4 regions of the Aeromicrobium sp. CF4.19 genome follow, and region 3 is predicted to be linked to each of the others. Evidence: predicted binding sites of a transcription regulator. Region 3 holds the regulator's gene; each other region holds the start of a gene.
The links. Region 3 encodes LexA, which represses DNA repair genes until DNA is damaged. Its sites were predicted from a motif close to TCGAACANNTGTTCGA; they were not measured.
Positions count from the first base shown of each region.

Region 1: the regulator LexA is predicted to act here: its motif matches at 2,758-2,773, upstream of ACHAAC_RS02755 (DUF222 domain-containing protein).
Region 2: the regulator LexA is predicted to act here: its motif matches at 2,663-2,678, upstream of ACHAAC_RS11385 (DUF222 domain-containing protein).
Region 4: the regulator LexA is predicted to act here: its motif matches at 2,080-2,095, upstream of ruvC (crossover junction endodeoxyribonuclease RuvC).

Region 1 covers NZ_JBIMEU010000001.1:547,821-553,705, reverse strand. The annotation lists gene ACHAAC_RS02770 (winged helix-turn-helix transcriptional regulator) at 1-318, opposite strand, end outside; gene ACHAAC_RS02765 (MoaD/ThiS family protein) at 310-702, shown strand; gene ACHAAC_RS02760 (hypothetical protein) at 738-1,547, shown strand; gene ACHAAC_RS02755 (DUF222 domain-containing protein) at 1,567-2,745, opposite strand; gene ACHAAC_RS02750 (TlpA family protein disulfide reductase) at 2,937-3,368, shown strand; gene tviB (Vi polysaccharide biosynthesis UDP-N-acetylglucosamine C-6 dehydrogenase TviB) at 3,525-4,808, shown strand; gene ACHAAC_RS02740 (lipopolysaccharide biosynthesis protein) at 4,853-5,885, shown strand, end outside.
Region 2 covers NZ_JBIMEU010000004.1:298,060-303,944, reverse strand. The annotation lists gene ACHAAC_RS11400 (Ppx/GppA phosphatase family protein) at 1-758, shown strand, start outside; gene ACHAAC_RS11395 (sugar phosphate isomerase/epimerase family protein) at 748-1,548, shown strand; gene ACHAAC_RS11390 (bile acid:sodium symporter family protein) at 1,570-2,541, opposite strand; gene ACHAAC_RS11385 (DUF222 domain-containing protein) at 2,704-4,077, shown strand; gene proC (pyrroline-5-carboxylate reductase) at 4,163-4,960, shown strand; gene ACHAAC_RS11375 (acetoin utilization protein AcuC) at 5,009-5,885, shown strand, end outside.
Region 3 covers NZ_JBIMEU010000008.1:123,323-129,207, reverse strand. The annotation lists gene ACHAAC_RS15600 (vitamin B12-dependent ribonucleotide reductase) at 1-162, opposite strand, end outside; gene nrdR (transcriptional regulator NrdR) at 221-703, opposite strand; gene ACHAAC_RS15590 (VOC family protein) at 1,043-1,465, shown strand; gene ACHAAC_RS15585 (hypothetical protein) at 1,558-2,385, shown strand; gene ACHAAC_RS15580 (type 1 glutamine amidotransferase) at 2,382-3,086, opposite strand; gene ACHAAC_RS15575 (LysM peptidoglycan-binding domain-containing protein) at 3,113-3,454, opposite strand; gene lexA (transcriptional repressor LexA) at 3,879-4,658, shown strand; gene ACHAAC_RS15565 (ATP-dependent DNA helicase) at 4,709-5,885, opposite strand, start outside.
Region 4 covers NZ_JBIMEU010000002.1:186,676-192,560, forward strand. The annotation lists gene pdxS (pyridoxal 5'-phosphate synthase lyase subunit PdxS) at 1-265, shown strand, start outside; gene pdxT (pyridoxal 5'-phosphate synthase glutaminase subunit PdxT) at 591-1,217, shown strand; gene ACHAAC_RS05420 (YebC/PmpR family DNA-binding transcriptional regulator) at 1,247-2,005, shown strand; gene ruvC (crossover junction endodeoxyribonuclease RuvC) at 2,119-2,643, shown strand; gene ruvA (Holliday junction branch migration protein RuvA) at 2,640-3,236, shown strand; gene ruvB (Holliday junction branch migration DNA helicase RuvB) at 3,254-4,333, shown strand; gene yajC (preprotein translocase subunit YajC) at 4,392-4,691, shown strand; gene ACHAAC_RS05445 (hypothetical protein) at 4,819-5,265, shown strand; gene ACHAAC_RS05450 (adenine phosphoribosyltransferase) at 5,262-5,792, shown strand.

The sequences.
Region 1 (5,885 bases), on a different contig from region 3:
CTCGAGCTCGGCGGGACCGGCCGTGGTGAGGATGACGTCGTCCATGCCCCAGTCGGAGGCGGCGACGGCCAGCCCGCCCTCGGTGAGGATGAGGATGAGGGGGCACTCCACCCCCGTGGTGCGGATGACGCGCGTCAGGCTGCGCACCTGGGCGAGGTCGAGGCGGCCGTCGACGAGGACGGCGTCGGCCTGGGGCGCGTCGATGAGCGCGCTGGCCTCGGCGGGCAGGATCTTGACCGTGTGCGGGAGCAGTGCGAGGGCGGGCAGCACCTCGACCGATGACTGGGTGCTCCGGCTCAACAGCAACAGGTGGGACACAGGTCCTCCAGGTCCTACAGAAAGAGGCCCGGTGGATGTCACCGTGGCCTCGTTGCGTGCACCACAATACGTCATGTGTCTCCCAGGTCTCCATCAGATGTCGAGAATGCGAACCACGTCACAGTCCGTTACTGGGCTGCGGCGCGCGCGGCCGCGGGGGTGGAGCACGATCTCGTCGACGTGTCCGACCCGGCCGCGCGCACCCTCGCCGCGGTGCTGGACGAGGTGGTCCGACGTCGGCCCGGTGACCGCCGTTTCTCCGACGTCGTGGACATCTGCTCGGTGCTGGTGGGGGAGGTTCCCGTCGGGGCGCGGCCGCACGAGGACGTGACCCTGGCGCCCGGGGACGTCGTGGAGCTGCTGCCACCGTTCGCGGGAGGCTGACCCACCCGCGAGCCGGCACCTGACATCATTTCGACATGTCACGGATCCCGGCCTCGCTGTTCTCCACGGCGTTGCTGGGGTTGGTGGTGCTGGCGGCGCTCACCGAGGTCTCGGTGCTGGTGGCGGCGCCCGTCCTGCTCGTGCAGGGCCTGCTGGCGGCGGCACCGAGCCCTCCGGACGCCCAGGGGCGTGCCCACGGAGGTCCCCGGTTCTGGCCGGCGCTTCTGGCGGGACTCGTGGCGACGGTGCTGGTGACGTGGCCGGGCCTGCTCGCGGGGCCGGAGGGGATGCGCGCCGGGCGCGAGGCGTTGGTGAGCAACGGGGTCATCTCCGGCATCATCCCGGCGGTGGCCGTGGCCGTGCTGGCGGCGCTGGTGGCGCAGATGCTGCGCCGCGACGGACGCCCGCACCTGGTGGCCTCCACGGGGCATGCGGCCACCCTCGGCGTGTTCGCCGCCCTGGCCGCGTGCTGGATCTCCGCGACCAGGGCCTCGCTGGGCGCAGAGGTGGTGATCGTCGCCGCCGTGGGCATCGCGGCGGCCCTGCTGGTGTGGGCGCTGCCGCTGGATCGCTTCGTCAGTGCGGGGCTGGCGCTGGTGGCGGGCGGCCTGGCGGCCGCGGGTGCCGGTGCCGTGCTCGACGGCCTGACGACGTGGCTGTTCGGCCTGGTGCTCGGCATGACGGCCTCGATCTTCGCGATCCTCGGCCAGGTGCTGGGCCGGGCATGGTCGGCCGGCCGCATCCATGCTTCCCAGGGCTGGGGCTTCCCCGGTGCCCTGGCGGTGACGTTGCCCGCGCCGGTGGTGCACGTGTGCGGCCAGCTGCTCGGCCTGCCCGGTCTCTGACGATCGGGTCGGGTGCTGGTCAGCCGGCGCGGGGTTGTCGTGGTCTGGTGCGGGCGGGCCGGGGTGTGAGCCGCCGGTTGATCTGGTGTGTGCCGGGGTCGATGGTGAAGTGGCCGGCGTGGACCAGTGAGTGGCATCTCGGGCAGAGGCCGATGAGGTTGGCGAGGTCGGTGGGGCCGCCGTTCGACCAGTAGACGACGTGGTGGATGTGGACGACGGGTCCGCGGCAGCCGGGGCCGGCGCAGAGGTCGTCCTGGCGGTGTCTGACGGCTCGGCGTTGTGCGGTGGTGCAGAGGCGGACGGCGCGTCCGACGTCCAGGACGGCGTGCTTGCCGCTGGTGAGGATGGGGGTGAGGTCGCTCTCGCAGAGCATCTGCTGCAGCTGTGCGGGGCCGATGGCGCCGAATCCGGCGAGGTGGCCGGTGGTGGTGTCGGGGTTGTCTGCGAGGTCGGTGAGGTCGACGGTGAGGTCGACGTGGGGGCGCACGCCCCTGTCGCGGGGCAGTCCGGAGGCGAGCACGTCGCTGAGGAGCTGGTCCAGGGCGGTGATGCGTCGCTCGCTGGTGGGTCGGTCGTCCTCGGCGCAGGTGGGCGCGGAGAGGGTGTCGAGCACGGTGGCGAACTTCGCTCCGGTGGAGGCGGGCAGGAACCCGGTGAGGTGGAAGCCGTCGCCGACGGGGCTGAGGTGGACGTCGTGCTTGTTCATGCCGCGTTGCCAGCGGTCGTCGAGGTCGTCGGGGTAGGTGATGTTGCGCAGCTCGCGGGTGGCGGCGCGTAGCTGTTGGGGTTCGGCGGCGGAGGCGAGCTGGAGCATCCAGTCCTGGGCGTCGATGACGATGCCGGCCTTGATGTGCTTGAGCGCGTAGCCGAAGGAGTCGACGTGCTCGAGGCTGATCGTCCCTGCGTCGGCTGCGGCGGCCACGTCGGGAAGGTCGGTGACGGTGCGTCCGGCCCGGATCAGGCGGTGGGCGTCGGCGGCGTCGAGGTGGAGCTGGTCGCGCAGCCAGTTCTTGACGCTGGAACACCCTTCGGCCTCGTGCTCGCCACGCTCGCTCATCTCGCGCACGAGCCAGACCTGCGCGGCCTGGACGGCGTTGACGGTGCGCTGCAAGGCGCGCAGGGCCTCGGTGGAGGGCGGGAAGGCATCGAGCAGGGCTGCGGTCTCCCGCAGCTCCTGGGCCACCTCCTGCGTCATCATCCATCTAGTATACAGAACAGATGAGCGATTTCAAGAGGTTCGGCCCTGCACTGAGTGACTTTCTCGGGCCTGTCGATGGATCCGGAGACCATGCCTGCTCCCCAGTGCGCCGCACCCCGACCACTCCCGGCAGAGCTCGAGCCGGGACCGAGTGCCAGGTGTGGTGTGGGCGTCGGCGGTAGCCTGAGGGAGTGTCCGGTCTGATCGTCCTGCTGCTCGCCCTCGCCCTGGCGGCCGTCGTGGCGCTGGTCTGGAAGCGCAGCAACGGACGCTTCCGCGACGCCGACGAGCCGCAGCAGGATGATGACCGCGAGGTCCTGAGCACCGAGGAGATCGGTGCCGACCTCGGCGACCGCGTCACCCTCGTGCAGTTCTCCACCAGCTTCTGCAGCCCCTGCCGCGCCACTCGGGCACTGCTCGCCGACGTCGTCTCCCGGCGCCCGGACGTCGCGCACGTGGAGATCGACGCCGAGTCCCACCTGGACCTCGTCCGCCGGCTCGACGTCCGCCGCACGCCCACCGTCGTCGTCCTCGACGCCACGGGCACGATCGTCGGCCGAGCCTCGGGCCTGCCGAGCCGCGAGCAGGTCGAGACCGTGCTCGACGGCGTCCCCGCCCGCTGACCGTCCTTGCACTGACACCCTCGCTCCAGGCCGGGCGTGGATGCTCACGCGTGCCACGGGCGCTTTACGCCAAGACGTGGTCCGTGAGCCGCCACTCGCCTATGCTGCGTGGGGCCGCCACGCACTCGATCGAGATCTATGGGGGAATTCCTCGCAATGATGATGGAACTGCGAGATGTACGGATCGGTGTGATCGGGCTCGGCTACGTGGGGCTGCCACTGGCGGCCTCGTTCTCCGCAAAGTTCGATGTGGTCGGGTTCGACATCAACGAGTCCCGCGTGGCGGAGCTGAACCGAGGCCATGACCGGACCAGGGAGCTCTCGGACCACGAGCTCGCTGCCGCACGGCGCCTGACCTTCACGACCGATCCGGAGCAGCTGGCCTCGGTGAACGTCTTCATCGTCACGACGCCCACGCCGATCGACGCGCACAAGAAGCCGGACATGGGATCAGTCCTCGCGGCGACCCGGACGGTCGGAGCGGCGCTGCAGCCGGGGGACGTCGTCATCTACGAGTCGACCGTCTATCCGGGGGCGACGGAGGAGGACTGCGTTCCCCTCCTGGAGCAGGTGAGTGGCCTCGTTCTCGATGAGGACTTCTTCGTGGGGTACAGCCCCGAGCGCATCAACCCGGGCGACAAGGAGCACCGCTTCGAGACGATCTGCAAGGTGACTTCTGGCTCGACGCCGGAGGCTGCGGCATTCGTCGACTCCCTCTACCGTGAGGTCGTCACGGCGGGCACCCACTGCGCGCCGTCGATCAAGGTGGCTGAGGCCGCCAAGGTCATCGAGAACACCCAGCGTGACGTGAACATCGCCTTGATCAACGAGCTGGCGATGGTGTTCAACCGGTTGGGCATTGACACGCACGACGTCCTGGCCGCCGCCGGCACCAAGTGGAACTTCCTGAACTTCAAGCCCGGCCTGGTGGGCGGTCACTGCATCGGTGTGGACCCGTACTACCTGACGCACAAGGCCCAGGAGGTCGGCTACCACCCAGAGGTGATCCTCGCGGGCCGCCGCCTGAACGACTCGATGGGCGAGTACGTCGCGTACCAGCTCGTCCGGGAGATGCTCCGACGTGGCATCGACACACGAGGTGCCCGGGTGCTGATTCTCGGCCTCACGTTCAAGGAGAACACCCCGGACCTGCGCAATACGCGGATCGTCGACATCGTCGCGGAGCTCACCGAGTTCGGTCTGAAGGTCGACGTCCACGACCCCTGGGTTGACGCTGACGAGGCCCTCGAGGAGTACGGGATCGAGACCGTATCGGATCCGGAGTCAAGCGCCTACGCTGCGGTTGTCCTGGCCGTCGCCCATCAGGAGTTCCGTGACCTAGGCTCAGAAGGACTACGGGCGTTCGGTGTCGACGGCGACCACGTGCTCTATGACCTCAAGGGAATCGTTCCGAAGGAGCAGTCCGATGCTCGGCTCTAGGGCATGGTTCGCCTGCTCATGATCCCGACGAGCTAGGCACTGCCATGAGTGCACGCCTCGGATCGAGGCTCCGCCGGATGGCCCGGCACCCGGTCGTCGGAGCCTCAGGGCTGAGAGTCCTCGGCACCTTGCTGGGTGTCGTCGCGAGCGTGATCATCGCTCGCCTCGGGGGCGCCGAGGTCAAAGGAATCGCCAGTGCCTACGCAGCCGCCAACGCCCTTGCCTTCCTCGTCGTCAACTTAGATCTCGCTCAACAGGTCCTTAAGGATGGTCGACGTCGAGCTGACCTGAGGTCAGTACCGCGGAGGATCGTTCGGCTCTGGCCACTTTACGCCGCTCTGGCTGGGGTGGTGATGCTGCTCGGCTTCGTGCTCGGGGGTGGGGTGGCGTGGCTTGCAGCCGGCACATTCGCGTTCTTGGTCGGAGCGCAGCTTGGCATGATCTCCAATGCTCTTGCCGGCCCGATGATTGCTGCTTGGGGAGCAGTGCTCCAGCAGGTTGGCATGGCCATCGGGGCAGCGATCGTGGCACTGACGTACGGTCTCGATACTGACAGTGTCAGAGCGATCATCATCCTCTCCTACCTCGTGCCGATGCCGCTCTTCGCGTGGGCTGTGCTCAAGAAGAGCGTCCCCCCGGCCGTGGAGCCTGTGCTTCCCCCACAGGGTCTCGATCGACTGGTACGAGGGGGACTAACGTGGCAGCCCGCTCGACTCGCGCAGTTCGTCATGATGCGTGCTGACACGTTGCTGGTCTTCGCTTGGCTCGGGCCGGCGGCTGCCGGCGTCTACTCGGTCGGACTCGCAACAGCCACCTTGGCAGGGCTCGTCCCGGCCCAGTTCGCTGCCGTCACCACCTACTCAGCCACGATGAGCTTGGGCGGGTCCGCACGGACGAACGCCGTGCGAGCGCTCTACACGGGAGCCGGAGCTAGTGTCGTCCTCGTTGCCGTGGGGTATCCGCTGATCCTTGTGGCCTATGGTGCCGAGTTCAGCGAGGCCTACGGAGTGCTCGTCGTCTCGTCGGTGGGTGTGACCGGCTATGGGGTGCTCCAGGTCTTGACCGCGCACGCACGGA
Region 2 (5,885 bases), on a different contig from region 3:
TCAAGTACGTCGTCCAGGCCAAGGAAGAGGCCGAGGAGCGCGGATGCTCCCGGGTCGTCGCCTTCGCCACGTCCGCCGTGCGCGACGCCGTCAACGCCGACGCGGTGCTGAGGGCGGTGCGTGAGGCGAGTGACGTCGACGTCCAGGTGCTGCCGGGGGAGGACGAGGCACGGCTGACCTTCCTCGCGGTGCGTCGCTGGTTCGGCTGGTCCTCGGGCCGGCTCGGCGTGCTGGACATCGGCGGCGGGTCCCTGGAGCTTGCCGTCGGCCCGGACGAGCACCCGGAGGTGGCGCGGTCCGTGCCGCTGGGCGCAGGCCGACTGACCCGCGAGTGGCTGGACGCCGGACGCCCGCACGACGAGCTGCGCAAGCACGTCCGGACGGTGCTGGCCGAGGACGCCGGGGCCGTCCTGCGCGGCGGTGCCTTCGACCACGCGGTGGCCACGAGCAAGACCTTCCGCTCGCTCGCGCGGATGGGCGGGGCGGCGCCCTCGAACGAGGGGCGCTTCGTGAAGCGGGTCCTGCGGCGCAAGGACCTCGTGCCACTCATCGCCGAGCTCAGGCACCTCGACCTCGATGACATCGCCAGGCTGCCCGGGGTCTCCGCCGACCGGGCGCACCAGATGGTCGCGGGAGCGATCGTGGCCGAGGCGGCGATGGACCTGTTCGACCTGTCCGAGCTGGAGATCTGTCCGTGGGCGCTGCGCGAGGGCGTGCTCCTGCAGCAGCTGGACGCCCTCCCGACCGATGATGGATGAACCGCAGCGCAGCCAGCTGCGCATCGCGCTCTCGACGTCGTCGGTCTACCCCGGCACGACGGCGAGCGGCTTCGAGGCCGCCTCCCGGTTGGGCTATGAGGGCGTGGAGGTCATGGTCGGCATCGACGAGGTCAGCATCGACCCCGCTGCCTGCCGGTCGCTCTCGGAGTTCCACGAGATCCCGATCGTGTCCGTGCACGCTCCGACGCTGCTGCTGACGCAGCGGGTGTGGGGGACCGACCCCTGGGGAAAGCTGCATCGCAGCGCGGAGATGGCCGACGACGTGGGCGCCGACGTGGTCGTCGTCCACCCGCCGTTCCGGTGGCAGCGCGACTACGCGCGGGGCTTCGTGGAGGGCATCGCCGACCTGGAGCGTCAGCACGACGTCGTCTTCGCGGTGGAGAACATGTACCCCTGGCGCACCGGCAAGCGGGAGTTCCACGCCTACCTGCCCGACTGGAACCCGGTCGACGAGGACTACGCCCACGTGACGCTGGATCTCTCGCACAGCGCGACGGCCGGTGACGACCCGGTCCAGATGGCACGCGAGCTCGGGGACCGCCTCGCGCACGTGCACATCGCCGACTCGATGGGCTCACCCAAGGACGAGCACATGGTGCCGGGGCGCGGGTCGCAGCCGTGCGCGGAGTTCCTGCGGCTCGTCGCGGACTCCCCCTACTCCGGCGACGTGGTGGTGGAGATCAACACCCGCCGGGCAGCCGACCAGTCGGCCCGGGAGACCGACATCCTGGAGGCGCTCGCCTTCACGCGCCTGCACACGTCCCGCTGACCCGGTCCTCGAGACCGGCCGTCACGGACCACCGGCGCTGACTCCCGCGCCGCCTCGCCCGAGCCGGCCCGCGATCACGCCTCCGGCCACGATCTGCATCTGGTGGTACAGCATGAGCGGCAGGACCAGCAGCGCGACGTCGCTTCCGGAGAACAGCACCGTGGCCATCGGGAGCCCACTCGCGAGGCTCTTGCTGGAGCCGCAGAAGAGCATCGCGACCCGGTCGCCCCGAGACAGCCGGAGCACCCGCCCGACGCCCAGGATCCAGCCGACGACAGCGACGTAGAGCGCCACGCACACCACCGTCACGACCAGGGCGTCGACGAGCGAGACGGAGTCCCAGACGTCGGCCTGGGCGCCCTCGCTGAACGCGACGTAGACGACGAGGACGATGCTGGAGCGGTCGAAGCGCCGCAGGCGGACGTCGTGCCGCTCGACCCACGCGCCGACGAGCGGCCGCACGAGCTGGCCCAGCACGAAGGGGGCGAGCAGCTGCAGCACGATCCGCAGGACCGCCCCGGCGTCGACCCGGGCCTCGGCGGTCATCAGCAGGGCTACGAGTGCCGGGGTCAGGAAGACGCCGACCAGGTTGGACAGCGAGGCGCTCACGATGGCCGCCGCGGTGGTGCCACCGGCGATGCGCGTGTAGACGACGCAGCCCTGGATGGTCGACGGCACGGCGCACACCAGCAGCACGCCGGCCGCGAGGCCGGGGGTGAGGACCGAGGCCGGCAGCAGGCCGGTGAGCAGCCCGAGGGCCGGGAAGACCGCGAACGTCGTCAGCAGGATCACCAGCTGCAGGCGCCAGTTCCGCAGCCCGGCCACGGTCTCGGCCGTGGAGAGCCGGGCCCCGTAGAGGAAGAACAGCAGCCCGATGGCGATCGCCATCACCACGCGCAGCGCCTCGAACGCCGTCCCGGTGGCCGGCAGGAACGTGGCCACGACCGCTGCGAGCAGCAGGATGACGATGAACGGGTCGGGCCTCAGACGCACCCGCCGACCCTAGGCGCCCGGTCCGAGCGATGACTCCCCGGACTCCTCAGCAGGCCACCGGAAGGCTCGTCCACAGGTCGGTCTCGTGTCTTTGGTGGGTGTCGGTGGTGGGTTCTATGATGGGAACATCTACTCGATAGAAGATGTTGGAGGCAGAGCCCGATGGCCGCACCCCTGCTGGAGCAGCAGCCCGTCACCGCTGGTGACGCGGTCGCGACGCTCGCGCGGGTGCATGCGCTGCTGGACTCGGTCGGCGTCGGCGGGTTCGTCGGGTTGTCCGGGGGGCGTCAGCGCGAGGCGGCGGCGTCGTTGGCCCGGCTCGAGGCCCGGGTGGTGGCGTTGAAGCTCTCGGCTGTCGCGGCGGTGGAGTCCTCGGGTGAGGCGCGCCGTGAAGGCGCTTCCTCGACCGGCTCCTTGATCGCTGGTGACTTCGGTGGCGATCGTCGTGGTGCTGATGCGACGGTCAAGCAGGCCAAGCGGATCACCACGACCCCTCAGACCCACCAGGCGATGGCCAAAGGTCAACTGTCCGCTCGTCAGGTGAAGGCGATCGGCCGGGCCCTGGACCAGCTCCCGAAGACCGTCACCGCCGCCCAGCGTGAGGCGTGTGAGACGCAGCTCGTCGAGGACGCACCCCGGATGGACCTGAAGCTGTTCGAGCGTCACGCCGACCGGGTCGTGGGCCACTTCCTCACCACCACCGATAGCGAGACCGACTCCGATGAGTCCGACCTGGATGCTGCGGAGAACGACCTGGTCGCGGCGCGGGAGAAGCGAGCCTGGGACAACGCCGAGTTCTGGATGGGGTCGGCCGTGGACGGGCTGGTCAAAGGCGGATTCACCATCCCCGAAGCCCAAGCCGCCCAGCTCCGCGTGGCGATGGACGCCCTGTGCGCACCACAGGTGGAGATCACCGGACCCTCCAGCCTGTCCCGCAGGACCGGCGAGGTGCTCCTGGACGAGCGACCGAGCTACCGGACGCGTCAGGGCTGGGCCTTCACCTACCTGTGCGAGCTCCTGCCCACCGAGAAGCTCCCCGAGACCAACAACCTCGGCCCCATCCTGACCATCAACCTCGACCACCAGAGCCTGCTCGAACAACTCAAGGTGGCGACCCTCTCCACCGGAGAACGTGTCTCCGCCGGCCAGGCCCGGCGCATGGCCTGTGAACACCGGCTCCTGCCCGCGGTCCTCGGCGGTGAGTCGCTCCCACTGGACCTGGGACGCGATCGACGACTGTTCACGCTGCATCAGCGCCAAGGCCTCGCCCTGCGCGACCGCGGATGTGTGTTTCCCGGATGTGATCGACCACCCGGCTGGTGCGTCGCCCACCACGCCAGACGCACCTGGGCCGACGGTGGAGGCACCGACCTTCAGGACGGCGTCCTGCTCTGTCCCCACCACCACCGCATCCTGCACGCCGACGGCTGGGACATCACCTTCAACACTCGCGGACACCCCGCCCTCGTCCCGCCACCCACGCTCGACCCCCGACGCCGACCTCGCCTGCACGACCGCTTCAGACACCAGAGCTGACACCCCGGGGAGAGCTCTGCCCGAGCGCGCCTCGTCCGCGCTGCATGGGGCCGCCCAGGTTCGCGTGGACGTTAGGCTGGCTGCCATGTCGCTGCGCATCGCTGTCCTGGGGGGTGGCGTGATGGGCGAGACCCTGTTGTCGGCCATCCGCTCCGCCGGTCACGACGACGTCGTGGTCGCTGAGAAGTTCCCCGAGCGGGCCCGAGAGCTCCGCGAGAAACACGGGGTCGAGGTCCTGGACTCCGCCGCCGCGGTCGTGGGCGCCGACGTCGTCCTGGTGGTGGTCAAGCCGCAGGACGTCGCCTCGGTGCTCGCGGAGGTCGCCGGGTCTCTCGAGCCGTCGGCCGTGGTGGTCTCGCTCGCGGCCGGCGTCCGCACGGACACCATCGAGGCCGCAGTCCCGGACGGCGTCGCGGTCGTCCGCGCGATGCCCAACACCCCGGCCGTGGTCGGGGAGGGCATGTTCGGGGTCTCCGCCGGGGCCGCGTGTCCCGCAGCGCAGCTCGACGTCGTGGTCGATCTGCTCTCCACCGGCGGCGAGGTCGTCGTCGTGCCCGAGGGGCAGCAGGATGCCCTCACGGCAGTGTCCGGGTCCGGGCCCGCCTACGTCTTCTACCTCGCCGAGGCGATGATCACCGGCGGCGTCGAGGCCGGTCTGGACGAGGCCACCGCCCGAGCCCTGGCGACCCAGACGCTCGTCGGGGCGGCCAAGCTCCTCGCGACCTCCGAGGACACGCCCGCCGAGCTGCGGCGCAGGGTCACCTCGCCGAACGGCACGACGGCAGCCGCCATCGAGACCTTCGACGAGAGAGGCGTCGGTGCAGGCGTGGCAGCAGGCGTCCGCGCCGCCGCACGACGTTCGGCGGAGCTCTCCGGTTCCTGACTGCGGGTGCGTGAGCCCCGCCACGCCGGTGACCGTAGGCTGACGCTCATGCCCGAGAGAGCGTGCCTGGTCTTCGACGACCGGCTCACCGCCTACAACTTCGGCCAGACCCACCCGATGGCGCCCGTGCGGGTCGAGCTGACGATGGCACTGGCCCGTGGCCTGGGTGTCCTGGACCACCTGGACGTCGTCGGCGCCGATCCGTGCACCGACGAGGAGCTGCTCGCCGTGCACACGTCCGGCTACGTCGAGCGGGTGCGCAAGCTCTCCAGCCACCCCACCCACGCCGACCCGTCGATCGGTCTGGGCACCGAGGACAACCCGGTCTTCGCCGGCATGCACGAGGCCTCCACGCTCATCGCGGGCGCGACCGTCGAGGCCGCGCGTCGTGTCTGGACCGGGGAGAACCGTCGAGCCGTCAACATCGCCGGTGGCCTGCACCACGCCATGCCCGGCCAGGCCAGCGGGTTCTGCATCTACAACGACATCGGTGTCGCCATCGCCTGGCTCCTCGCGAACGGTGCCCAGAAGGTCGCCTACGTCGACGTCGACGCCCACCACGGCGATGGCGTTCAGCAGATGTTCTACGACGACCCGCGCGTCCTGACCATCTCGGTGCACGAAGGTCCGCAGTCGTTGTTCCCGGGCACGGGCTGGTCCACAGAGACGGGTGGGCCGGGAGCCGAGGGGTCGGCCGTCAACGTCGCCCTGCCCCCGGGCACCTCCGACGCGGGCTGGCTGCGCGCCTTCCACGCCGTCGTGCCGCAGGTGCTGCGCGAGTTCCAGCCCGACGTGCTCATCACCCAGCACGGCTGCGACTCCCACATGGACGATCCGCTGACCAACCTCATGCTCAGCGTTGATGGCCAGCTGGCGACGTACAAGGCTCTGCGCGACCTCGCCGAGGAGGTGGCCGGTGGACGGT
Region 3 (5,885 bases):
GCCGGTCTTCCAGTTGGTCTGCACGACGTCGCGACGCTCCCACGTCACGGCGTCGTAGGGGTGCACACCCTCGGTGGTGAAGACGCGCTCGATGGTCAGGCCCTGACCCTTGGCGCGCTTGCTGCGTGGGGAACCCGTGGTTCCGTCGACCGTCTCCGTCATGCGACTGCTCCTGTGTGTCTCTCGCGATGTGTCGTGCTGAATGTGTAGAAAACTGGTGCTACTGCTCGGTGCTGGCCTCGGCGAGCTCGCCGTCGGCGGCTCGAGCCATCAGGTGGGCGATCTCGGCGGCGAAGTCGTCGACGGACTCAAAGGCCTTGTAGACGCTGGCGAAGCGCAGGTAAGCGACCTCGTCGAGCTCCTTGAGCGGCTCCAGGACCGCCAGTCCGATCTCGTGCGCGGGGATCTCGGCGAGCCCGGAGGCGCGCAGCGCATCCTCGACCTGCTGGCCCAGGCACGCGAGGTCGTCCTCGGAGACCGGTCGGCCCTTGCAGGCCTTGCGAACGCCGGCGACGGCCTTCTCGCGGGTGAAGGGCTCACTGGCCCCGGACCGCTTCACCACCATGAGCTGCATCTGCTCCACGGTGGTGAACCGCTTCTCGCACGAGACGCAGGCCCGGCGACGACGGATCGCCCCACCCTCGTCCGCGACCCGAGAGTCCAGGACCTTGGTGTCGATGTGCTTGCAGAACGGGCAGTGCATCAAGGGCCTCCTCTGGGGAAAACATCGGGACGACGGTGTGGATTCCGGCAGTTCCTGTGGGTAACCCTACTCATCCTGTGCAACTAGATGTGGAGAACTACACGGCTGTAAGTACTAGATCTAGTGGTGAGCGTACGCCTGCTGCGCAGGGCCATGCAAGTAGATTCGTCGGGTCCGCGGACATTTCTGCAGTACGCGACGTTTGCGCAGGTCAGGGCCGACAGAGCGCCACAACAGCCCCATCCGTCACGGCGTGGCGCGGCCCGTCGGCACCCGGTGTCGCCCCCCCAGCGGAGCCGGGGCCTTCCACTTCGGAACATCCAGGAGGATGATCGGTCCATGACCACACGACTCAACCCGTACCTCAACTTCCGCTCCCAGGCCCGCGAGGCCCTGGAGTTCTACCACTCCGCACTCGGCGGCACGATCGAGATGATGACCTTCGCCGACGGGGGCATGTCCGAGGGCCCGGCCGACGCGGACCTCATCATGCACGGCGCCGTCATCAGCGAGGACGGCCTGACGATCTTCGCCGCTGACACCCCGGCCTCCATGCCCGACCCCGTCGTCGGCACTGCCGTCAACATCTCGCTGTCCACGTACGAGGGCGACCTCACCCCCGTCTGGGACAAGCTCACCGAGGGTGCCGAGATCGTCCAGCCGTTCGAGCTCGCGCCCTGGGGTGACCGCTTCGGACTGTTCAACGACAAGTTCGGCATCGCGTGGCTCGTCAACCAGGGGCCCGGCGAGCCACCCGCCTGAGCGCCGTGCTCGCCGCTCCGGCCGCGAGCCACAGGCGCCCACGGGCGCGTTGCTAGGCTTTCGACGGCCTCGCCCCCTCTGAAAGGTCGTCCATGCGTCGCAGCATCGTCGCGCTCTGCCTGCTCGGAGCCGCCCTCGCCGGGTGCTCCAGCGAGATCGACGACACCCCCGACGAGGCGCCCACACCCGTGGAGGCCGAGGACACCGAGGCGCCCGCGACCGACGCGCTGGGCGCGATCACCGAGCTCCCGGCCGTGAGCCTGCGCTCGCTGGAGCTGCCCGAGGTGCCCGAGGGCCTGGACGCCGTCGACGTGACCACCGCGGCCGACACGGTCGGCGCGATGGCCCTGGACGCCTTCAACAACCGCGCCCGGTGGGACGCGGGCCCCTCCTCGGACGAGCAGCGCTCCCACCTGGGCATCGCCGGGCCACAATTCGCCGAGCAGGTGGAGACCTCTGAGGTGCTCGCCGACGGCGCGCCCACGGCGCAGCTCTTCGTCTCCTTCTTCGACCCCGACGCCCAGCCGATCGCCCAGCCGCGCGTCGTCGGGGCCCAGTGGGACGTGACAGAGGCCGAGACCGAGGACGGCCCCGTCCCGCTCGTGGCCCTGCAGGTGCACGCGATGTACCTCGTCGGCGACGAGGACGAGCCGCAGGCCGTCCTGATCAGGCGGACCATCGGACTGGGCGGCAACGACCTCGGGCGACTGGACGCGGAGAAGACCTGGCTGGTCGACACCGACCTCATCGGCGCCGACGAGTGCGCGTTCTACACCGAGGGCCTCATCTCCCCCACGTCCGACGAGCCCGACGTCACCGAGTACGAGGAGTTCCTCGACGAGGCCGAGTCGGAGGAGATCGACACCCCGCTGGAGCAGATGCCCCCGCTGGCGGGCCTGCGCGCCGAGGCCTGCGACTAGGACACGTCGGCCGCCGGCACGTCGACCTCGAGGTAGCGCAACGCGTCGTCCACCAGGCGGTGGGCGGCGATGCGGGCCCGGGCCGCGCTCGCCAAGGCCTGGCGCTTGATGAACGTCGCGTCCAGGCCCGCCTGCCGCACGGTCTCGGTGTCGTCGTCCACCCAGCGGGCGTACGTCTGCGGCGTCACCTCGGGATGGAACTGCCAGGCGATGGCCGGGGTGCCGAGGCTCTCGTCGATGAAGCACTGCGGCCCGTACCAGGAGGTGCCGAGCACGCGGGCCTGCTGCGGAGGCGTGAGGACATCGCGATGGAACTGCGCCCACGGCCCCTCGGGGCACAGGACGGGGTCGATGGTGTCGACCCGCTTCCAGCCCGCCTCTGGCTCGTCCCCGCGGTAGGACGCACCACCCAGGGCCCGAGCCAACAGCTGGGCGCCGAAGCAGATCCCCATGACGGGGGTGCCGGCTCGCAGGGACGAGCGGACCAAGGCCTCCTCCGCCGCGACCGGGCCGGCCCACCGGGGCTCGTGCGCCGAGCGCTCCGAGCCGAGCAGCAGCATCATGGCCGCGGGGGCGAGCTCGTCGTGCGCGACGACGGCATCGCGGTCGATCCACCCGAGCTCGAACCCGAGGGCGGCCAAGCGTTCGGTGACGTAGCCGCCCTCGCGGTCGGTGCCGTCGGCCACGACGTGGATGAGCATGCGCCCATTGTGCGCGGCCGCACCGATCACTCGTAGACCGGCACCGCCAGCTCGCGGCCCATCTGCAGCTCTCCGGCGCCGGAGAGCGAGTTCATCCGCATGATGTCGTCGACGGTCTCCCGCGGGTCACCGGCCGGGTTGGCGTCCCCGGCGATCTGCCAGAGGGTCTCGCCCGGCTGCACGGTGACCACCGTGGTGGCCGGAACGTCGCCGCGCTCGCCGGTGGCGGTGACCGACGGGCCGAACGCGACGGCGAGCAGCACGAGTGCAACCAGGGCCGCGAGCAGGACGACCAGCCGGCCACGCCGGGTGAGCCGAAGCTCCGGGCTGGAGAAGGACGGGTACGAGGTGAGGGAGATGGTGCTCATGGGGTGCCTCCAAGGGGGAAGTGAGACGGGGGTGTGGAGTTTGGGGTGTCCGACCGAACCTCCGCGATGTCACTCGATTCCGGGCCGCTGGATGCGAACTGGAACAGACGTTCGATCGAACACGTGTACGACACTACGACAGCCGACCGACAAAAGCAGCCCCCAATCGAACAGGAAGGCGAGTACACCATCACAATCCCTGCAATTCCGGCGAAAGAAGGATCGAAAGAATGTTCTTCTCGGCGTGTCAGGACCCGGGAGGACCCCGCAGGATCGGCTCCCTTCGGCACCCAGGGCTGCGCGGGGCCATCCGGCTGGGCCTGGTCGCGACGAGCACGACCGCCACTCCGCGGGGTCCGATCGGCCACGACACGCTCTCGAACAGGTGTTTGGATGTGTCCGAGATCGCGGCTACCGTATGGCCATGAGCGACGACACCACCACGGACCAGGCCGAGGAGACGCGACCCAAGCGCGGGCGTCCCAAGGGATCACGCAACTCCCCGCGCGAGCTGCCCGACGGCCCGGTCGATGAGATGACCGGCCTGACCGCCCGCCAGCAGAAGATCCTGATCTTCCTGCGCGAGATGATCGAGAAGCACGGCTACCCGCCCAGCATGCGTGAGATCGGCGTGGCCGTGGGCCTGGCCAGCACGTCCTCGGTGGCGCACCAGCTGCGCGTCCTGGAGCGTCTGGGCTACGTCAAGCGCGACCCCAACCGACCGCGAGCCCTGGAGATCTTCCTGCCCGAGGTACTCAAGGCCCGCAAGACGCTGGGCCCGGCCGATGAGTCCGAGGGCGACGCCACCGGCATCGGTGACGCCCGCCCGGCCGCCACCTACGTCCCGATGGTCGGCAAGATCGCCGCCGGTGGGCCCATCCTGGCCGAGGAGCTCGTCGAGGACGTGCTCCCTCTGCCCGCGTCACTGGTCGGCGACGGCACGCTCTTCCTGCTGCAGGTGCAGGGCGACTCGATGATCGACGCCGCCATCTGCGAGGGCGACTTCGTGGTGGTGCGCCAGCAGCCGACGGCCGAGAACGGCGAGGTCGTGGCCGCGATGCTCGACGGCGAGGCCACGGTCAAGACCTTCCAGCGCACCGACGGCCACGTCTGGCTGATGCCGCACAACGACGACTACTCCCCCATCGACGGCACCCACGCCACCATCCTGGGCAAGGTCACCGCGGTCCTGCGCCGACTCTGATCCCCCTGCCCTGATCGCCCTGCCCTGATCCGCCGAGGCGGACCCCGACCTCACTCCTGCTCGTCGAGTCGTCGCAACGCGGCGAGCACGATGGAACGGTCGGTGGTCCGCCACATCGGGGGCAGCGACGCTGCCAGGAAGCTGCCGTAGCGGGCCGTGGCGATCCGTGGGTCCAGGATCGCCACGACACCCTTGTCGTCGCCACGACGGATCAAGCGGCCCGCGCCCTGGGCGAGAAGCAGCGCGGCGTGGCCGGCGGCCACGGTCATGAAGCCGTTGCCGCCACGCTTCTCCACCAGGCGTTGACGGGCGCTCATCAGCGGGTCGTCCGGACGCGGGAACGGGATGCGGTCGATGATCACCAGCTGGCAGGTGTCTCCCGGCAGGTCCACCCCCTGCCAGAGGCTGAGCGTGCCGAACAGGCAGGTGGACGGCTCCTTGGCGAAGCGCCGGGCCAGCTCGGGCAGCTGGGCGTCGCCCTGGCACCAGATGTCCAGGTCCGGCAGCCGCTCCCGCGTGGCCTCGGCCGCGGCCTCTGCCGCCCGGCGGGAGGAGAACAGCCCGAGCGTCCGCCCGCCCGCCGCCTCCACGAGGGCTGCGATCTCGTCCAGCTGGGCCTCCTGCAACCCGTCGCGGCCCGGCGGCGGCAGGTGCTTGGCGACGTAGAGGATGCCCTGGCGCGTGTAGTCGAACGGTGAGCCGACGTCGATGCCCTGCCAGGTGGACTCCCCCTCCGCCGGCTGGGACGTCAGACCGAGCGACGCGGCGAGCGGGTCGAAGCCACCGCCCAGCGTCAGCGTGGCACTGGTGAGCACGACCGTCTTGGTGCCGAAGAGCTTCTCGCGCAGCGCGCCGGAGACGTCGATCGGAGCCACGCGCAGCTGTGGTCCGCCGCGGGACTCCCCCAGCCAGAGCACCTCGGTCTCGCGGCTCGTGGCCATCCGGTCGGCCACCTGCCGGACCTCCTCCAGCATCGCCTTGGCCTGCTGGCGGCCGGCGTCCTCGGCGTCGGTGGGCGTGTCCTTGCCGAAGGCCGACAGTGCCTGCCGTGCGGCGTCGCGCACCATCTGCAGCCCCTCCAGCAGGGCCTCCTGGGGTGCGTCGATCCGGCCGACGTCGGTCGCGGCCATCGCCGCTGCCAACGCATCGGCCGACTCGGTCAGGTCGTCCACCGCGCGGCTGCCGCGCTCGTCGGAGAGGTGCCCCCGCGCGCGTCGCGAGGCACGC
Region 4 (5,885 bases), on a different contig from region 3:
CGTGCTGTTCACGGCCGGCGGAATCGCCACCCCGGCCGATGCCGCGATGATGATGCAGCTCGGCGCCGAGGGCGTCTTTGTGGGCTCGGGCATCTTCAAGGCCGGCAACCCGGCCGAGCGGGCCGAGGCCATCGTCAAGGCCACCACGTTCCACGACGACCCCGACGTCATCGCCAAGGTCTCGCGCGGCCTGGGCGAGGCGATGGTCGGCATCAACGTCGACGACGTCCCTGAGCCGCACCGGTTGGCCCAGCGCGGCTGGTGAGACGGACGCGGGACCGGGCGCACTGGCCCGAGCCCTCGCCCACGGAGCCAGCGGGGTATGCGTTCACGCGTACGGCGAGACAGGACCCGGGTCCGGGCGTACTATTCACTCCACGTCACACGTGGGGGAGGAGTGCCCCCGCCGTGGCGTTTCGAGGGAGCTGGCGGCGTGCTGGTCGTGGCGTCGCCGTGACCTCACCCCCAGCCTGTCGGGAGGGAATCCGAGAGGGAGCGACGGCGGTGCGGTGCCGGGACCCGAGACCCCGCCCGGCCGCCGTCGTCTTGGGTGGGGCGAGCGCCCCGGCCGTGCTCACTAGGCTGGTCCGGTGAGCACACCGACCATCGGCGTCCTTGCCCTGCAGGGCGACGTCCGAGAGCACCTGGACGCGCTGCGACGGCTCGACGTCGACGCCATCGGTGTCCGTCGTGTCGAGGAGCTCGACCGGTGCCACGGCCTGGTCATCCCCGGCGGGGAGTCGACCACGATGGTCAAGCTGGCCCGGGTCTTCGACGTGTTCGACGCCGTTCGTGGGCGCATCGCCGCCGGGCTGCCGACCTTCGGCACGTGCGCGGGGATGATCATGCTGGCCGACCGGCTGCGCGACGGTGCCGTGGGTCAGGAGACCTTCGGCGGCCTGGACGTCACGGTCCGCCGCAACGCCTTCGGACGCCAGGTGGACTCCTTCGAGGCCGAGCTGGACTTCACCCTCTTCGACGACCCCGTCCACGCCGTCTTCATCCGCGCGCCCTGGATCGAGCAGGTGGGCCCGAGCGTGGACGTGCTCGCCTCCGTCCCGATCGACGGCGAGGGTCCCGGCCGGCAGGAGATGCAGGGCACAGCCGATAGGATCGTGGCGGTCCAGCAAGGATCGGTGCTCGCCACGTCCTTCCACCCCGAGGTGGACGACGACCTGCGGCTGCATCGTCACTTCGTGGACATCGTCACGTCGTAGGGCTCGTCACATCGAGGGAAGGAACCGGCATGTCAGGTCACTCCAAGTGGGCGACGACCAAGCACAAGAAGGCCGCCGTCGACGCCAAGCGCGGCAAGATGTTCGCCAAGCTGGTCAAGAACATCGAGGTCGCGGCCCGGACCGGCGGCGCGGACCCCGATGGCAACCCGACGCTCTACGACGCGATCCAGAAGGCCAAGAAGTCCTCGGTCCCCAACGACAACATCGACCGTGCGGTCAAGCGCGGCGGTGGCGTGGGTGACGATGCCGTCGACTACACGACGATCATGTACGAGGGCTACGGCCCCAACGGTGTCGCGATGCTCGTCGAGTGCCTCACCGACAACAAGAACCGCGCCGCGATGGAGGTCCGCACGGCGATGACCCGCAGCGGCGGGACCATGGCCGACCCGGGCTCCGTCTCCTACCTGTTCCACCGCAAGGGCGTCATCATCGTCCCGCGGGAGCAGGGCGAGGTCGAGACCACGGAGGATGACGTGATGGTCGCGGTGCTCGATGCCGGTGCCGAGGACGTCAACGATCTCGGCTCGGTCTTCGAGGTCGTCAGCGAGCCCACCGACCTCGTGGCCGTGCGCACGGCGCTGCAGGAGGCCGGGCTCGACTACGACTCCGCGGACGCCTCGTTCGTGCCGTCGGTCCAGGTCGAGGTCGACGTCGATGGGGCCACCAAGGTGCTCAAGCTCATCGACGCCCTGGAGGACTGCGACGACGTGCAGAACGTCTACGCCAACTTCGACGCGAGCGATGAGGTCATGGCCCAGCTCTGACGAGCCCCTCCGAACGAGCCAGCTCTGGCGCCAGCGTGTTGCTCCCGCGCTCCGTCCGCGCGTCGGGATATCGTTCGAACATGCGTTCTCCCGATCGAGCCCACCTGCGCGTGCTGGGCATCGACCCCGGGCTCACGCGCCTCGGGGTCGGTGTCGTCGAGGGCTCGGTGGGACGACCCCTGTCGCTCGTCGAGGTCGACGTCCTGCGCACGCCGCCCGACCTCGACCCCGCCCGCCGGCTGAACCTGCTGGCCGAGGGGCTGGAGGAGCGCATCGTCCGGCTGCGTCCCGACGTCGTCGCCGTCGAGCGCGTCTTCAGCCAGAACAACGTCCGCACCGTGATGGGCACCGCCCAGGCCAGTGGTGTCGCGATGATGCTGGCCGCCCGCCACGGCGTTCCCGTGCACCTGCACACCCCCAGCGAGGTCAAGGCCGCGGTGACCGGCAGCGGCCGGGCCGGCAAGGAGCAGGTCACCCAGATGGTCACCCGCGTGCTCCGGCTCTCCGAGGCCCCCCGCCCGGCCGATGCCGCCGACGCCCTGGCGCTGGCCATCTGCCACGTGTGGCGCGGTGGCGCACAGAACCGCCTGCAGCAGGCCATCGCGCAGGCTGCGGGCCCGCAGCAGGTGGCGCGGTGATCGCCCATGTGCGCGGCACCGTGGCCGCCCTCACCCTCAACGCCGCGGTCATCGACGTCGGCGGCCTGGGGCACCACGTCTTCTGCACCCCGGGCACGATCGCCGGGCTGCGGCACGGCCAGGAGTGCCAGCTCGCGACGTCCCTGGTGGTGCGCGAGGACTCCCTGACGCTCTACGGCTTCGCCGACGTCGAGGAGCGCGACATGTTCGAGCTCGTGCAGACGGCCAGCGGTGTCGGTCCCAAGGTCGCCCAGGCGATGCTCGCGGTGCTGCCCCCGGACCGGCTGCGTCACGCCATCGCCACCGAGGACCACGCGGCCCTCACTGCCGTTCCCGGGATCGGCCGCAAGGGAGCCGAGCGCATCGTCGTGGAGCTCAAGGACCGCGTCGGACCGGCGAGCACCAGCTCCGCCCCCGCAGCCTCCGCCGCCGCGTGGCGCGAGCAGGTGACGGAGGCCCTGCAGGGTCTGGGATGGTCGGCCAAGGACGCCCTCAAGGCCGTCGACACGGTCGAGGAGTCCGGTGAGGTCGGCAGCCCGCCGGACGTGGCCATCCTGCTGAGGGCCGCCCTGCGCACGCTCTCCAAGACCTAGGGATCAGGATGGTGGACATGCACGACGACCTCCCCGAGGACCGCCCGGACGACGTCGGCGCCGTGGCGACCGACGCCTCGGCCGACGACCGCGCCTTCGAGGCGGCGCTGCGCCCCCGCAGCCTGGGCGAGCTCGTGGGGCAGGAGCGCGTGCGCGAGCAGCTCTCCCTCGTGCTGGAGGCTGCCGTGGCGCGGGACCGCACGCCCGACCACGTGCTGCTGTCGGGCCCGCCCGGCCTCGGCAAGACGACGATCGCCATGATCATCGCCCACCAGCTGGCCACGCCCCTGCGGTTGACCAGCGGTCCGGCGATCCAGCACGCAGGCGACCTCGCCGCGATCCTCTCGGGCATCAACGAGGGCGACGTGCTCTTCATCGACGAGATCCACCGGATGTCCCGTCCGGCCGAGGAGCTCCTCTACATGGCGATGGAGGACTTCCGCGTCGACGTGGTGGTGGGCAAGGGGCCCGGGGCCACCGCCATCCCGTTGGAGATCCCCCCGTTCACGACCGTCGGCGCCACCACCCGGGCCGGTCTGCTGCCCAGCCCGCTGCGGGACCGGTTCGGCTTCACCGCGCAGCTGGACTACTACGACACCGACGAGCTGCACCGCATCGTGGCGCGCTCGGCCGGCCTGCTGGGGCTGGAGGTCAGCGAGGACGGCGGCCGTGAGATCGCCTCGCGCTCGCGGGGCACTCCTCGCATCGCCAATCGCCTGCTGCGGCGCGTACGCGACTACGCAGAGGTCCGCGGCGACGGCACGGTGGGCGTGGCGGCCGCGTCCGCGGCGCTCGCGCTGTACGAGGTCGACGACCTGGGCCTGGACCGGCTCGACCGTGCCGTGCTCACGGCCCTGTGCTCCAGCTTCGGCGGGGGACCGGTCGGCATCAGCACCCTGGCCGTGGCCGTCGGCGAGGAGCGCGAGACCGTCGAGGAGATCGCCGAGCCCTTTCTCGTCCGGCTCGGGTTCCTCGCGCGAACCCCCCGCGGACGCGTCGCCACCCCGGCTGCCTGGGAGCACCTCGGTCTCGCGGCCCCCAGCGGACCCGGGCCCGAAGGCCAGTTGCCCCTCGGCGTCGACGACGTGGAACCATGAGGGTGCAGGGCCGCTGAGCCCCGCCGACAGCACAGATCCACCACCGGGAGTCCCCACCGTGAACGAAGTCGCCAGCATCATCCCGCTCCTTCTGCTCGTGGTGATCTTCTACCTCCTCGTCCTGCGGCCGGCCCGCAAGCGCCAGCGGGAGTTCAACGAGGTCCAGCAGTCGCTCGGCGTCGATCAGCGCGTCATGCTCGCCAGCGGAATCTTCGGCACCCTCAGGGGCCTGCGCGAGGCAGAGGCCGACGTCGAGATCGCACCCGGTGTCGTCATCACGCTGAACCGCCAGGCCATCGCCACAGTCGTCGACCCCACCACCGTGGACGAGCACGACCTCGGCGACCAGAACCCCTGACCGGCCGGGCCCCGAGGCCTCGGCGCAGGGCCCACGGCGGCACCTGTGGCTCGGGCAGGGCGGCCGACCGTGGCATGATGTGGCCCGGCCCCGCACGCCGCGCGGCCCCTCGAACCAGGAGCATCACATGAAGTTCAAGCTCGCGGTGGCCGGCGCAGCCTTGGCCTCCCTCGCCCTCACCGGATGCGGTGCGGACTCCTCGTACTGCTCGGACCTGGAGGCTGCGCAGGAGGACTTCGGCTCCCTGTCCGGCTCCGGCGACCCTGAGCAGATCGACGAGGCCTTCAGCACGCTGCGCGAGATCGCCCAGGACGCGCCGGACGAGGTCGCCGAGGAGTGGGAGACGCTCGACGGGACCATCGAGCAGATCCAGACGGCGCTCGACGAGGCCGGCATCACCCTGGCCGAGCTGAGCCAGGTGCAGGGTGACGAGCTCCCCGAGGGCGTCACGCAGGAGGACGTCACCGCGCTGGTGACCGAGATCCAGTCGATCGGCAGCGCCGAGACGCAGGAGGCCTCCGAGACCATCGAGACGCACGCCTCGGAGGAGTGCGACATCGAGCTCACCGAGTGAGCGACGCAGCCGAGGCGATCACCAGGCTCGTCCGCCCGATCGCGGACTGGCCCGAGCCGGGTGTCACCTTCCGCGACGTGACACCGCTCCTGCAGGACCCCGCGGCCTTTCGCGTCGTCGTCGACGCCATGGCGCAGGCGGCGGCCGAGCTCGGCCGGGTCGACGCCGTCGTGGGGATCGAGGCACGCGGCTTCATCCTGGGAGCCCCGCTCGCGCTGCAGCTGTCGCTCCCGTTCGTGCCCGTGCGCAAGGAGGGCAAGCTGCCCGCCGAGACGCTCTCGACGTCCTACGAGCTGGAGTACGGCTCGGCGACGGTGGAGGTGCACCGCGACGCCATCGCCCCCGGCTCGCGCGTCGTCGTGGTCGACGACGTCCTGGCCACGGGCGGGACGCTGTCCGCCGCCGGGGAGCTCGTGGAGCAGTGCGAGGCCGAGGTCGCGGGGAACCTCGTCATGATCGAGATCGCTGCCCTGGGGGGCCGGGACCGCCTCGCGGGGGTCCCGCTCACCGTCCTGCACGCGTACTGAGGAGTCACCATGATGAGTACCAAGACCATTCGCATCATCGCCCTGGTCATCGTCGCCGCGCTCGTGCTGTCCACGGCCGCCACGCTCATCAGC